3 regions of the Paenibacillus sp. A14 genome follow, and region 3 is predicted to be linked to each of the others. Evidence: predicted binding sites of a transcription regulator. Region 3 holds the regulator's gene; each other region holds the start of a gene.
The links. The regulator NrdR, encoded in region 3, represses ribonucleotide reductase genes. The targets are predictions, from matches to a motif close to AACACNATATATNGTGTT.
Positions count from the first base shown of each region.

Region 1: the regulator NrdR is predicted to act here: its motif matches at 1,751-1,768, upstream of nrdI (class Ib ribonucleoside-diphosphate reductase assembly flavoprotein NrdI).
Region 2: the regulator NrdR is predicted to act here: its motif matches at 2,888-2,905, upstream of V4U88_RS10500 (adenosylcobalamin-dependent ribonucleoside-diphosphate reductase).

Region 1 covers NZ_JBAGJD010000007.1:151,964-156,860, reverse strand. The annotation lists gene nrdE (class 1b ribonucleoside-diphosphate reductase subunit alpha) at 1-1,368, opposite strand, end outside; gene nrdI (class Ib ribonucleoside-diphosphate reductase assembly flavoprotein NrdI) at 1,355-1,714, opposite strand; gene V4U88_RS18920 (ring-cleaving dioxygenase) at 2,083-3,021, shown strand; gene V4U88_RS18915 (nitroreductase family protein) at 3,168-3,767, shown strand; gene V4U88_RS18910 (TetR/AcrR family transcriptional regulator) at 4,002-4,583, shown strand; gene V4U88_RS18905 (ABC transporter permease) at 4,619-4,897, shown strand, end outside.
Region 2 covers NZ_JBAGJD010000003.1:547,280-552,176, forward strand. The annotation lists gene V4U88_RS10500 (adenosylcobalamin-dependent ribonucleoside-diphosphate reductase) at 3-2,666, opposite strand; gene V4U88_RS10505 (DEAD/DEAH box helicase) at 3,173-4,897, shown strand, end outside.
Region 3 covers NZ_JBAGJD010000017.1:28,687-33,583, reverse strand. The annotation lists gene V4U88_RS24940 (phosphate ABC transporter substrate-binding protein) at 1-907, opposite strand, end outside; gene V4U88_RS24935 (hypothetical protein) at 1,077-1,262, opposite strand; gene nrdR (transcriptional regulator NrdR) at 1,300-1,770, opposite strand; gene V4U88_RS24925 (alpha/beta-type small acid-soluble spore protein) at 1,932-2,153, shown strand; gene V4U88_RS24920 (lytic transglycosylase domain-containing protein) at 2,213-2,776, opposite strand; gene coaE (dephospho-CoA kinase) at 2,773-3,369, opposite strand; gene mutM (DNA-formamidopyrimidine glycosylase) at 3,366-4,313, opposite strand; gene polA (DNA polymerase I) at 4,383-4,897, opposite strand, start outside.

The DNA of each region.
Region 1 (4,897 bases), on a different contig from region 3:
ACCCACCGAATGCATTTCACGATTTGCCTTGGCAACACCCGGCGCATTCTCTACATGGGTCATATCGCTGACTGCGGTCAGCGCGATCATCCCCTCGTGAACGGATTCCTTGATTTTTTTGTGTTCCATGACATTTGCAATATTCAAGGAAGCCAGATTGCAACTTATATCTCTGCGTATGGTGTCTGGCTGACCATAATCCGCAATTTCGGACGTCTCCTGAAGCTGAAAAATCTCGGTACACAGATTCGACATCTTAATTTGACCCACATTTTTGAGAGCATGTGCCTGATTTGCGTTGCTCTTGTTAACAATATACGGATAACCGGATTCAAGCTGGGTCATTGCGATTTTCGTTAACATGTCGCGGGCGCTCATCACTGCTTTTTTGGTAACACGGTCATCAGCGACCAGCGTATCGTACATGGTATCAAGGTCCATGTCGTCAAGATGCATGCCATACGCCTTGTATACACTATAAGGCGCAAAAACGTACATTGGCTCATTGTGTTGCGCTAATTGATAAAAACGGTTTGGAACAATCAGACCGATAGAGAGGGTCTTCAGTCGAATTCTCTCGTCAGCGTTAATTTTTTTACTATCAAGGAACTCTATAACATCCCATCCGAAAATATTATAGTAGGCTGCACCCGAGCCTTTGCGCTGGCCCATCTGATCCGCGTAGGAGAAACTGTCTTCCATCAACTTAAGGACAGGCATAATTCCTTTTGCCGCCCCTTCGACACCTTTGATTGCTTCTCCGCGGGCCCGCAGTTTAGATAGATTGACCGCTACACCGCCACCAATTTTGGATAACTGCATGCATGTGTTTAAGACATAATTGATCGAATTTAGCGAATCGTCCATTTCAAGCAGGAAGCAGGACACCATTTCTCCACGGCGGCTTTTTCCGGCATTAAGAAAGGTCGGGGTTGCGGGCTGTAGCCGCTGTTCCATCATCGCTCGTGCGAGTATACGGGCTGTGTCACCGTCACCACGTCCCAAATGGAGAGCTACAGCCGCTACCCGATCCGGATAATGCTCAAGGTACAACTTACGATCATTACTCTTCAGTGCATAGTCGGTATAAAATTTGGATACCGCCATGTAGGAAGGGAACTTGAAGTTATAGCTATGAGTGATATTAAACAATTCTAAAATTTCTTCGGAGGAATAGTTTTTATAAAAATCTTCATAAAAGTCATTTTCAATCATATACCGTACTTGTTCTTCAAAATTGGCAAATTCCAGACTTCTGGTTGCCACTTCCTTCATAAATTCATCTACTGCTTCCAGGTCTTTTTCTAACTGAAAAAAACCGTCAGAATCCCGTTTCATTAACATGTTGTTCAATTCAATATGTCGCAATTCGATTTACCTCCTGTTTGAAGCGCTCTACATCGGTCGAAGTCCCGGATAACTCAAATTTACTGAGGATGGGGACATGATACAGATCCGAGATCAAGTCTGCGCTTTTTGCAAATTTTTCCCCCCAGTTACGATTGCCGCTGGCAGCCACACCAACAAGATGGTCAGCATTGTGCTGCAAAAAGGAAGATACCTTGTTCGGTATCTGGCCAAATCCTGTTGTATATGTAATGAGTACATAGGGTTCATTTATCGTCATTTGATCTTCAATTTGAACCGCCGGGAGTTTAAGCTTGGATATAAATCTTTTTACGTTGCCGGTCTTCGAATCATAGGCAATTAGCATCGTAGGGTCCTCCTTAAATTCTATAAAATAAAGTAGAACACTATATTTAGTCGACTTCATCCATTTTATAACTATATATAGAATTGTCAATTGCAATGTTGAATAAATCAGGTAGTGATGATGCATTTTATATTTTGAAAAAAGTTGTTGACATTTGAATAGAAAAGGTTATAAAATTACCTCAATATCAAATATCTCAATATTAAGATTCGTGATATTAAGTGACTTGAAGGGTTGCTTAATTAACTGTCAGGCAAGATAAAGGACAATATTCGTTGGATCGTTTTTTTCTAAAATATCTTTATATTAAGAGTTATTGATTCGGAATTGTAGGTCGATTTTATTTATCTAAAATAGGAGGAATAAAAATGAGTAAAAAAACAATGGGTATCCACCATATTACCGCTATTGTCGGACACCCTCAAGAAAATGTGGATTTTTATGCCGGTGTATTAGGGCTTCGCTTAGTTAAAAAAACGGTCAATTTCGATGACCCAGGTACATATCACTTGTACTTCGGTGATCAAGGCGGCAGACCTGGGACGATTATTACCTTCTTTCCATGGGCTAATGCTTATAAGGGAACTATTGGCGATGGGCAAGTAGGGGTTACTTCTTATGTTGTGCCTAAGGGTGCAATAAGCTTTTGGGAAAACCGGCTAAAGCATTTTGAAGTTCCTTTCTCTAAAATCGAACGCTTTGGTGAGCAATATTTGGAATTTGACGATCCTCACGGACTCCATCTGGAAATTGTGGAACGAGAAGCAGGAGAGCCTAATATGTGGAATTTCGGCGGCATTACCTCCGATGTTGCCATTAAAGGCTTTGGGGGAGCGACCTTGCTGTCTGCACAACCGGAAAAAACCGCTGAATTGTTGGAGAAAGTCATGGGACTTGAATTCATAGGCAAAGAGGGAGATATTGCACGGTATCACTCTTCCGCCGACATCGGCAATGTGATAGACCTCAAACTTTCTCCAGTGGGCAGGGGTCAAATGGGTGTTGGTACGGTTCATCATATAGCATGGCGTGCAAAGGACAATGAAGATCAATTGGATTGGCAAAAATATGTTGCTGAACATGGCTATGGAGTCACGGCTGTTCGTGACCGGAACTACTTTAATGCCATTTACTTTAGGGAGCATGGGGAAATTCTGTTTGAGATCGCCACAGATCCTCCAGGGTTCGCACATGATGAAACATTTGAAACCATGGGGAAAGATTTGAAGTTGCCTATTCAGTACGAGCCTCATAGAGCTGAAATCGAAAAGGTCCTGCTCCCATTTGAGGTAAGAGAGCTGGACTAACTGACGAAGGGGTGGATTTGTTTGATTGCTTATATTGGGATACTCGTCTTCAAAGTTACGGTGTAAATTATAATAATTCTGTACGCTTTGGGGAAAAATATCTCCAATGAATATGGAAAGAAGAACAATTTCAGGAGGTTTTGTTCATGGCAAAAGATCTTTATACAGCTTTACAGGAGAGACGTTCGTATTACGGGATCAATAAAAATGTAAATATCTCTGATGCGAGAATTAAAGAGATCGTAGAATTTGCTGTTAAATACACACCTTCAGCTTTTAATTCCCAAACGGCCCGCGTTCTTGTACTTTCAGGCGCTGCACATGATAAACTTTGGGATATTACGACTGAAACTTTGAAGAAAGTGGTTGGAGATGGAGATTTCTCGGGGACCCAACAAAAAATGGATTCCTTTAAAGCGGGTTATGGTACCGTATTGTTCTTTGAAGATGAGGCGGTAGTTAAATCCCTCCAAGAACAATTTGCTTTGTACGCCGATAACTTCCCGATTTGGTCTAACCAATCATCCGGTATGCTTCAACTGGTTGTATGGACGGCTTTGGAGTCTGAGGGACTGGGTGCTTCTCTGCAACATTATAACCCTTTAATTGATGACCAGGTTAAGAAGGAATGGAATGTTCCTGGGAATTGGAAACTGATTGCTCAGATGCCGTTTGGTAATCCAACTGCTCAACCCGGTGATAAAGAATTCCAACCGCTTGAAGATCGCGTGAAATTCTATAGCTGATATTTCAAGGGAGAAAAACCAGTTTCAATTTTGAAACTGGTTTTTTTTGTCATGTACTCCTTATGTGCAAATAAGTTGAAGACTTGAACTTCTGTTAATCCTGAGGCGTTGACAAAAACCGACTAAACCTATATGATATTAAAACGAACTGACTGACCAGTCAATCTGGAGGGGATGATTTCCATCGTAAACGTAAATCAGTCTAGACTACGGGATGCGAGAAAATCTCAATTGATGGATATAGCCGTTGAGAGATTTGCCAAATACGGATATCAGAATACTAAAATTTCTGACATCGTCAAGGATGCCGGAGTGGCGCAGGGTACGTTCTATTGGTATTTCAAGAGTAAAGAAGCTATAGCCCTGGAAATCATTGAGTCTGGCCGAGAAGCATTACTTACGGTGATCAAGAGAGGTTACCGGACTGAAGGCGGCTCTGTTCAGGAAATGGTTCAGGGGTCTGGGCGCCTGCTGGCGAATATTTTTAGATTTGCCCAGGAGCATCGGTATTTCATGGAGCTGCTGCTCACCGGCAATGGAGAAGAGGAAGCCATTCGAAATGCGTTTCGTGAAACGCGCATCGAAATGGAGGAGTCCTTCAGGCGAAATATTGAACGCGCCGTCGAGCTGGGGATGCTGCCGATATCAACAGACATACATATAAGAGCGGCGCTGCTGATGAGTCTGATTGAGGGGATTGTTGCAAGATGGCTGTTTGGTCCTAATCCTGCGGATTCCAACCTGGCTGAACTTACGGTGGATGAGTTGGCGGCGGAAGCCGTTCATTTCGAGTTTTTCGGATTGCTTGGGATATGACAGGTTCAGACAGCGGAGAAGGAGGATGATGTGAGTTGCTGAAGTACGGGCTTAGACGTATAGCCATGATGATTCCAAGTATCGCGGGTATCGTCATGATCACGTTCATCTTAACGAGAATTTTGCCGGGAGATCCGGCGCTGATGATTACAGGGGAACAAGCGCTGCCGGAGTTTGTGGACAAGGTTAGAGAAGAATATGGCTTCAATCAACCGCTGTATATCCAGCTGTGGGATTACATCAAGCAGCTCTTCAGGGGGGATTTGGGATTTGCCTGGCATACGGGGCACTCGGTTGCATCCGATTTTGTCTCG
Region 2 (4,897 bases), on a different contig from region 3:
CCTCACGAGCACTTGCTGTACCCGCAATTGCTGCAAGTTTTGCAGCCCTCGATGTTGATCAACGAGGCGGAGCCGCAGGACGGACACAGGTCTCGCGAGGTGGCAACCGCGCCAGCATGGGTATGGGAAGCGGAGCCGTTATCCGCGTGCGCATGCTCGGCATGCTCTTCATGATGTGCGATCGTGGCCGCTACCGGAGCGGGATCGTGGTCCCCGTAAGGCCCGTTCTGCACATGGGTTTCCAGCGCCTTGGCCACGGCGTCCGCGATCGATTCGACGCGGTTCGGGCCGAACCCGATGGCGCCGGAGCCGCCGATGCCTTTCAGGTGCTTGATCAGCAGTTCCACCTTGTGACCGTGATCTCCGTAGCGCAGGAACAGGGAGCACACGCGGCCCAACGCTTCCGCCATCGCGAACACATCGGAGCCCGCTTTACCGACGTTCAGGAAGATCTCGCTTGGTACGCCGTTCAAATCGTTGATCGTAATATACGCCATACCGAACGGCGTATTGATTTTGTAGGTCGCCCCGTGCAGCACTTGCGGGCGTTTCTTGTACTGCTTGTCGAGCAACTCCTGTTTCGAGGTCCCCCCGGAAACGGCCAGGCTTTGGTTCAATCCGTTCAGCGCCTTCGCTTCCGTTTCCAAAGCCTCGCCTTCGGATCCGGTTTTGACCGCAATCGCCGCCTCATCGGCCCCCGATGCCTCATTCTTCGCGTCGGCGTCTTTCTCTTCTTTCTTCTCCGTCTGCAGCACCTGAACATCGCGGCTTCCGTCGCGGTAAATCGTCACGCCTTTGCAGCCAAGGTCGAACGCCAATTCATACAGGCGCTTCGTCTCTTCGACCGTGAAGTCGGCAGGACAGTTGGCCGTTTTCGAAATCGAGCTGTCCACCCAGCGCTGGATGGCGGCTTGCGCACGGATATGATCCTCGGCCGACAAATCCATGGCGGTGACGAAGTAGTCCGGCAGCGGTTCGCCCGGATGGGCGTCCATCCATTCCTGGGCGATCGGCACGAATTGCTCGTCGAAGCCCAAGCGGCTTTGACGGTAGTATTTAAAGGCAAAGTACGGCTCGATCCCGGTCGAGGTTCCGACCATCGTCCCCGTGCTGCCCGTCGGCGCCTGGGTGATGATCGTAACATTGCGGATGCCTTTTTCGCGGACGGCTGCCCCGACTTCCGGATATACCTCCGTCATCACCTTCATAAATCCGCTTTGCAGATATTTATCCGCTTCAAACGCCGGGAAGGAGCCCTTCTCCGCCGCAATCTCGGCGGAAGCGAGGTAGGCTTCCTTGGCGATGAAGCCGTACAATTTATCGAGGAACTTCAGCGATTCCGGGCTGCCGTAGCGGATGTTCAGCTTGATCATCAGTTCGGCAAGACCCATCGTTCCGAGCCCGACGCGGCGCTCTTTCTTCTGGTTTTTCTCGTTTTCTTCAAAATGGTACGGCGTTTTGTCGATGACGTTATCCAGGAAACGCACCGAATAGCGGGTCGTGGTCGCGAGCTCGTCCCAAGCGACATCATGGTTTTCTTCATCGTAGAATTTGGACAGGTTCATGGCCGACAGGTTGCATACGCCCCAACCCGGCAGCCCTTGCTCACCGCACGGATTCGTACAAATGATCGGGTTAAAATACCAGCTGTTCGACATCTGGTTGTAATATTCCATGAACACGACACCCGGCTCGGCGGATTTCCACGCCGATTCGATGATCGTATGCCAAATATCGCGGGCTTTGACGGTCCGGTAGTGCACCACGTTGCGCCCGGCCGCCTTCCATTTCTCCAGATCGCCGTCCCAGACCTCGGTGTAATCATCATACGTCGTGTCCGGGAACACGAGCTCCCAGTCCAGATCTTCCTTGACGGCTTTCATAAAGGCGTTGCTCACGCATACCGACAGGTTGGCGTTCGTCACTTGGCCCATCGTTTGTTTGACGGTAATAAAATCGAGCACATCGGGATGCCAGTCGTTGATCATCAGCATCAGGGCGCCGCGGCGGCTTCCCCCTTGTTCGATCAGGCCGGTCGTGTAACTGAACAGTCCGCCCCAGGACACGGCGCCGCTCGAAGATCCGTTGACGCCTTTAACCACGGCGCGGCGGGGACGCAGCGAGCTGAGGTTAATGCCGACTCCGCCGCCTCTGGCCATAATCTCCGTCATTTCCGACAAGGTTTCCATGATCCCGCCGCGGCTGTCTTTCGGTGAAGGGATCACATAGCAGTTGAACAGCGTCAGCTCCTCGCTCGCGCCCGCCCCGGCAGCGATTCGTCCGCCCGGCACCAGCTTCCAGTCGTCCAGAATATAGCGGAACTTCTCGCGCCATTCCTCTTGCAGCTCCGGGGTTTTCTCGACCGAAGCCATCGCGCCCGCAAGCCGGTCCCACATTTCTTCAGGCGTTTTCTCGATGTTCAGCGTCAGTTTCTCCACATCGGACTCCACCAATTCGCCCTTGCGCGTCTTGACCGTTACGGTGCGGCCGTTCCGGGCCACGACTTCACCGACTTCTTTGGTCGGGAACTTCGGATCGTCTTTGGTCAGAACCAATACCACGTCGCCTACCTCGGCATGACTCGGGTCCGCGTCCTTCCAGGCATACCGGTCCAAAAAGATTTTTTCGCTAAGCCCTTCCAGGCGTTGCTTATGTTCTGTTTTCAAAGAAAACACCCTCCTCTAAATATGGTCGGCGCAAGCTTCGGAATCTAAAATGATCGAGTGCAAAGGCTCGAAGGTTACGCTTTGTCGATGATCGCAAAAAAATAGCGGCCACAGGCTCTCGAAACGCCCCGCAATTCCCTTAAAAAACGTGAAATCCGGGCTTTTTCCTACCAACCTATAACCGGAATGCACACGATAGAAACGGTATATCATATGTAAAAATCACAACATATTGTGTGCGAATACCATTATACTATACAATATCTCGTTGTCACGGGAATTCAGCATGAAATTTTAGCCAAGAAAATGGGTCAAGCCCGACCGATCGCCGAATTCCTCCCCCATCCTCTTTTTTTCGAGCCGCCTTCTATGAAAATTGCCCTGAAAACCGGCTGCTCAGCCGTAAGGTTATGAAGTATCCCGATTTCGTCCATACTACTCCTTAATGTGAGCATTCACCAGACGCTGGCCCCGGTCAGCCGACACGCAAAGGGAGGTTTTACATCATGAATCCTCATGCCCCGGGTTCCGTCACCGCCGCTGCCGCTTCGACAACCGCCGTTCCTGGCAACATAACGGTCGAGTTTGACCGCAGTTGGTACGAAGACCTGGAAGCACGGCTGGACAAAGGCGGCCCTTGGGACGATTGGAAGCTGTTCAACCTCGCCGGTCAGGCCGAAGAAGCTTCGCTCGTCACCAGTTTTGAAGAAATGCTCTGTCTGAAGCATCTTCAGGAGGTTACGCCGCTCCCGCATCAAACCGAAACCGCCCGCAAAGTACTGTTCGAGATGCGCGGACGGGCCATCCTGGCGGACGAAGTAGGCTTGGGAAAAACGATCGAAGCCGGCCTTATTCTGAAGGAATATATCATCCGCGGACTGGTCCGGAAAGCGCTCATTCTCGTCCCGGCCTCGCTTGTGCTGCAATGGGTGCGCGAGCTGAATCAGAAATTCGGCATTCCCGCCGTCGCGCAGAAAAAGGCGCATTCCTGGCAAAACGACGTCGTCGTCGCCTCCATAGACACGGCCAAGCGCGAACCGCATCGCGAAATCCTGCTGGGCAGCGAGTATGACATGGTGATCGTGGACGAAGCGCATAAACTGAAGAACAAGAAGACAACCAACTATCAATTCATGCTGCAACTGCGAAAAAAATACTGCCTGCTTCTAACCGCAACCCCGGTTCAGAACGACATGGGCGAGCTGTTTAACCTGATCACGCTGCTCAAGCCCGGCCAACTCGGTGGACAAACCGATTTTGCCTCCAATTTCGTCTACGACAAACGGGTCCCCAAAAACGAGGGCCAGTTGAAAAGCGAGCTCGCCAAAATTATGATCCGCAACCGCCGTGGAGACGGACAGTTGGAATTTACGAAACGCAATGTCAAAAATATCGATGTCCATCTCTCAACCGAAGAAATGGAATTATACGATGGTGTTACTTCCTTTGTCAAAGACCAATATCATGCAGCCGGCGGCGACCTGAACAGCATGCTCTCCCTGGTGACCTTGCAGCGGGAAGTATGCAGCAGCCGGGACGCCGTGTTCGTCACACTCGTCAATCTCTCCAAGAAGCTCGCTCCCGATTCGCCCCTGCGCGATAAAATATGGGACCTCGTCGGCATTATTAAAAAGATCCAGGCCAACAGCAAAGCCGAAAAAGCGATGGAACTGATCGGGCAAATGGACGACAAGGTCATCGTTTTCACCGAATACCGGGCCACCCAGGAATATCTGCTCAAATATTTCCGCGACCGGAACATGAGTGCCGTCCCCTATCGCGGGGGTATGAACCGTGGCAAAAAAGACTGGATGATGGACCTGTTCCGCGGCCGGGCCCAGGTTATGATCGCGACCGAAGCCGGCGGCGAGGGTATCAATCTCCAATTCTGCCATCAAATGATCAACTTCGACCTGCCCTGGAACCCGATGCGTGTGGAGCAGCGGATCGGACGGGTGCACCGGCTCGGACAAAAAAACGACGTTCAAATTTACAACCTGTCAACCAAGGGAACGATCGAGGAGCATATCCTGAATCTTTTGCACGAAAAAATTAACATGTTCGAAATGGTCATCGGGGAGCTCGACGTCATTTTGGAGCGTTTTGAAAAGAACGATTCCCTGGAAAAAAGCTTATATAAGATTCTGCTGGAGTCCGGCAGCCAGGAGGAAATCGCCAGCAAAGTCGATTCCCTGGGCCAGTCGCTTCATTCGCTCCGTCACGATCTGGGG
Region 3 (4,897 bases):
GAATGTAACCAAGCTCTACGACATCCGCGTTTTGAATTTCATCGGATACCATGTAGTCCAGGAACGCCTTTACCACTTCATTCGGCTCGCCTTTGGTGTACATGTGCTCGTAAGCCCATACCGGATAAGTGCCGTTCGCTACATTTTCTTCCGTCGCTTCCACACCTTCATATTTTACAGTCTTCACTTTTTCGTCCAGGTAAGAAAGTGCCAGGTAACCGATCGCGCCGGGAGTTTCGCTTACAAGCTTTTTAACCGTGCCCGAGGAATCTTCCTGAATGGCGCCTGGAAGGTCTTCGGTCTTCGTGCCGAGCGCGTATTTCTCAAAAGTAGCGCGCGTACCGGAGCTGGACGGTCTGTTTACGATTTGAATCTTTTGATCCGGACCGCCTACGTCTTTCCAGTTGGTGATTTTGCCGGTAAAGATTTGAACCAACTGGTCTTTAGTCAGATTATCGATCGTAATTTCAGGATTTACCACCGCAGCCATAGCCACCACCGCAACTTGATGGTCAACCAGTCCTTTGGCAGCCGCCTCATCCAATTTCTCTTCCGCAAACACGTCGGAGTTACCGATGTCCGCTTGTCCGCCGGATACTTGCGTCAAGCCCGTACCGCTTCCTCCGCCTTGAACTTGAATCGATACTTTAGGGTTCTTCTCCATAAATTTCTTGGAGGCTTGATCCACCAGCGGTTGAAGTGCGGAGGAACCTACAGCCAGGATCGAACCGGAAAGCTCGGAAGTTGTTGTTTCTCCACCGTTTGCGGCACCTTTCTCTCCACTTGCGGAATTCGTGGTTCCGGTGTTTGTTCCGGCACCCTCACTATTCGTCTTGTTCCCTTGACCGCAAGCAGCCAATGCGAAACTTAAAACCAAAGTCATTACCAAGACCAAACTCTTTTTCATTGTTAAGGTTTCCCCCTCATTTGTTTGTACAACTCGATTATAAGCAGCAAATATCAAACCCATGTTTTTGTTTTGTAAACGCAATGTAAAAAATTCGAATAAAAAAAACGCCTGCCCAGAAGAAACTCCGGACAAACGTTTACCAATGTTATATGCGCGAACTTTAGTTTTAGTCCACCTGCTTTTGTAGAATCTTTACAGCTATGGCTCCGAGGGCCGCACCGGCCAGACCGAAGAATGACACGGAAGCGATGACGGAGTAAGATGTCCATCCCAGCAAAAAAGCGATCCCACTGCCGAAGGTGGTGCCCCCCAGAAAACCGCAAGCGGGTCCGATGAGCCGATTTGCCTGCATCTCGCTCTCACTCCTTAGTAAAGAAAATAACGTATTGTTATTGATCCTCTCCGGTTGTTTTGGATAAGAGACCTTTCAGTTCTTTCATAAACATATTGATATCCTTAAATTGGCGATAAACCGAAGCGAACCGCACATAAGCGACCTCATCGACGGGATAAAGCTGTTCCATAACCAGTTCGCCGATTTGCCTGCTTTCCACCTCCGCATTGGCCGATTGCCGAAGAGAACGCTCCGCTTCGGAAACAATGGACTCCAACTGCTCTACGGAAACCGGCCGTTTCTCACAGGCCCGGATCAAGCCGCGAAGCAGCTTCTCTCTGCTAAATTCTTCCCGGCTGCCGTCCTTCTTAATCACGATCAGCGGCATCTCTTCCACCATTTCAAACGTGGTGAAGCGGCGGTTGCACTTTTCGCACTCCCGGCGGCGGCGGATGGAACGGTTCTCGTTCGCCGGTCTGGAATCCAACACCTTTGTACCTAAATAATCACAATAGGGACATTTCAAAAGAATCTCCCTCCTTTCGTTCTCGCCCTAAGCTCTATATCACGATTCATTGAACTACGGCTTTCTTATTTCTTGATTCCAATATATAACTTTAAAAACAGGTAATGAAGTTGCCGAATCCCGAGCATAATACAGTTACCAACCACAAGGAGGTGAACATCATGGCCCAAAACAACAATTCTTCGAATGACCTGGTGGTTAGACAAGCTTCCGGAGCACTGGAGCAAATGAAATATGAAATCGCTCAAGAGCTTGGAATCTCTTTCCCACAAGACGGATATGCAGGTAACCTGACTTCTTATGAGAACGGTTCGATCGGTGGTTTCATCACTAAACGTTTGGTGACCCTGGCCGAGCAATCGCTGGCAGGTCAATTCAGATAATAAACACCGATCAACGGGAAGTGAGGGCAGCTTTTTAGCTGCCCATGCTTCTTTTTGAATTAAAAATCCTCATATATACTTGAATACTGTTTATAATAATGGGAAACCCGTTGTACATAATGCCTCGTTTCGCCAAAAGGAATATCCTTCGCGCTCTCGAGCCGCCCGTCCCATCGGCCGCTGCGAAGCCAGTTTTTCACGTTGGTCGGCCCCGCATTATAGGCGGCGATGACCGCTATCATATTCCCGTCAAACTGGTCGGAGAGCGATTTCAGATACCAGGTTCCGATCCGGATATTGGTCTCCGTCTCCTCTTTCACCCGATCCAACGGGACATCCTCCAGCTTGGCCTTCTCGATGACCCATTTTGCCGTATCCGGCATGATTTGCATGATGCCAAGCGCTCCCTTTTTGGACTCCGAGCCCGGTTTATAATTCGTTTCCACTTTGATAATCGCGGCCACCATCAACGGGTCCAGACCGTTGCTGCGGGCATGATGGCGAATTTCCTCTTTATAAGGGATCGGATAAAAAAGCGACAGCCATGCGGAATTGAAAAATAAGATCAGGATAAAGCCCAAAAACAACAAAAGCAGCACTCTTTTTTTACGAAGCCAACTCATGCCAGTCCCTTATCCTGCCAAAAGGTATCAATTTGACGTTCCGTCTCTTCTCTGCCGTGACTGTTATCGATCAAAACATCCGCCCTCTCTCTTTTTTCTTCGATATCCATCTGGGCATTCAGTCTGGCTTCCGCTTCATCTAAAGTCAGCCGATCCCGCAGTATCAAACGCTCCAATTGAATGGCTCGGGGGACGTAGACGACCATCACCTCTTCGTACAACCCTTCCAGACCAGACTCAAAGAGGAGCGGAATATCCGCCACAACCAGTCTTCGCGGCTCCGCCGCTTCGATTCCCGTCATCATTCTCTTCATCTCCGCACGAATCGCCGGATGCGTAATGGCTTCCAGCGCCTTGCGCTGGCCCGTGTCGGAAAAGACGATCGCACCAAGCTTCTTGCGGTCAAGGCGCCCATCCGGCAGCAGGATTTCCCTTCCGAACCGTTCCGCCACCGCGTCCAAAACAGGATGACCCGGCTCCATGATTTCTCTGGCGATGACATCGGCATCGATTAACGCCGCTCCCCGCTTAACGAGCATCTGTGATACCGTGCTTTTTCCGGTCGCGATCCCCCCGGTTAACCCGATATTCATCCTCTCACTCCATTTCCGGTATGAGCCCGTTTAGAAGCGGGACCTTTCGCTTTCGCCTTCGTTTTTTCCTTAGGCTTCCCCTGAACGCTGTTTTTCTTCACAACAGGTTCGTCCGCATATTGCGGCTGGCAGCTCGGGCAAAAATGGGTTCCGCGTCCTCCCACGACCGTCTTCTCCACGGCTTGTCCGCAATTAACGCAAGGTTCTCCCTGCCGGCCGTAAATCCGCAGCGAATGCTGGAACATCCCCATTTCGCCCTGTCCGTTCACATAGGATTTGATCGATGAACCGCCGGCCTCCACCGCTTCGGTTAACGTAGCCAATATCGCCTCGTACAGACGGGTCAGTTCGGCATCGCCGAGCCGGTTGGCCGGGCGCTCCGGGTGAATGCCCGCGCGGAAAAGCGCTTCATCCACATAAATATTCCCTAGCCCGACCACGTATTCCTGGTTCAGTAGCGCCGGTTTGATCTTGGTGGTCCGCCCCGAGATCGCCTTCCGGAACGCTGCCTCGGTAAAGGTATCGTCGAGCGGTTCCAAACCCAGTTTGGCCAACGGCTGGTTGCTAAATTCCTCGCCGGGCAAAAAAAGATGCATCGTCCCGAACTGGCGTACATCTTTATACCGCAATTCCGTTCCGTCCGTAAAATGAAATATGACGTGCGTATGCTTCTCCAGCGGATCGCTGCCATCATAAAGGCCGTACCGGCCTTCCATCCTCAGATGAGAGACCAGCACCAGCCCGTCCATAATGATCCGCAAAAATTTCCCCCTGCGGCCCACATCCAGAATCCGGTGTCCCGCCAGTTCCAGCTCGAAGCGCCGGATATCGTCCGGCCGCTGGATAATTCGCGGCAGCAGCACACTGACCGATTGGATGGTTTTGCCGACAATGAGTCCGGTCAGCGTTCTTCTGACCGTCTCCACTTCCGGTAATTCCGGCATTGTCTTGTCACCTCGATGTCTATAGTAAAGCTACGGCTGTTGAAGAAGGCCCAGCCGATACTCGAACGGTTACTTGGCCTCATACCAGTTCGTACCGCTGCTGACCTCGGCCTTCAACGGCACGGACAGGTCCAGCGCTTTCTCCATCGTTTCCGGTACCAGCTTGGTCATGGTGTCAAGCTCCTCCGGCGGCACTTCAAAGACAAGTTCGTCATGCACCTGCAGCAGCATCCGGCTTCGGAGCCCGCGGGTGCGGAGCGCCTCGTCCATCAGCACCATCGCCAGCTTGATGATATCGGCGGCGGTTCCTTGAATCGGCGTATTCATCGCCGTTCTTTCGGCGAAGGAGCGCAGGTTGAAGTTGGACGCGTTAATCTCCGGAAGATAACGCCGGCGTTCCAGCAGCGTTTTGACATAGCCGTCCCGTTTCGCATCGCGAACGATATTGTCCATGTAACGCCGCACGCCCTCGAAGGCGTCGAAATACTGGTCGATAAAACGAGCCGCTTCCTTCCGCGTGATGTTCAAGTTCTGCGAAAGCCCGTAATCGCTGATGCCGTAGACGATGCCGAAGTTTACCGCCT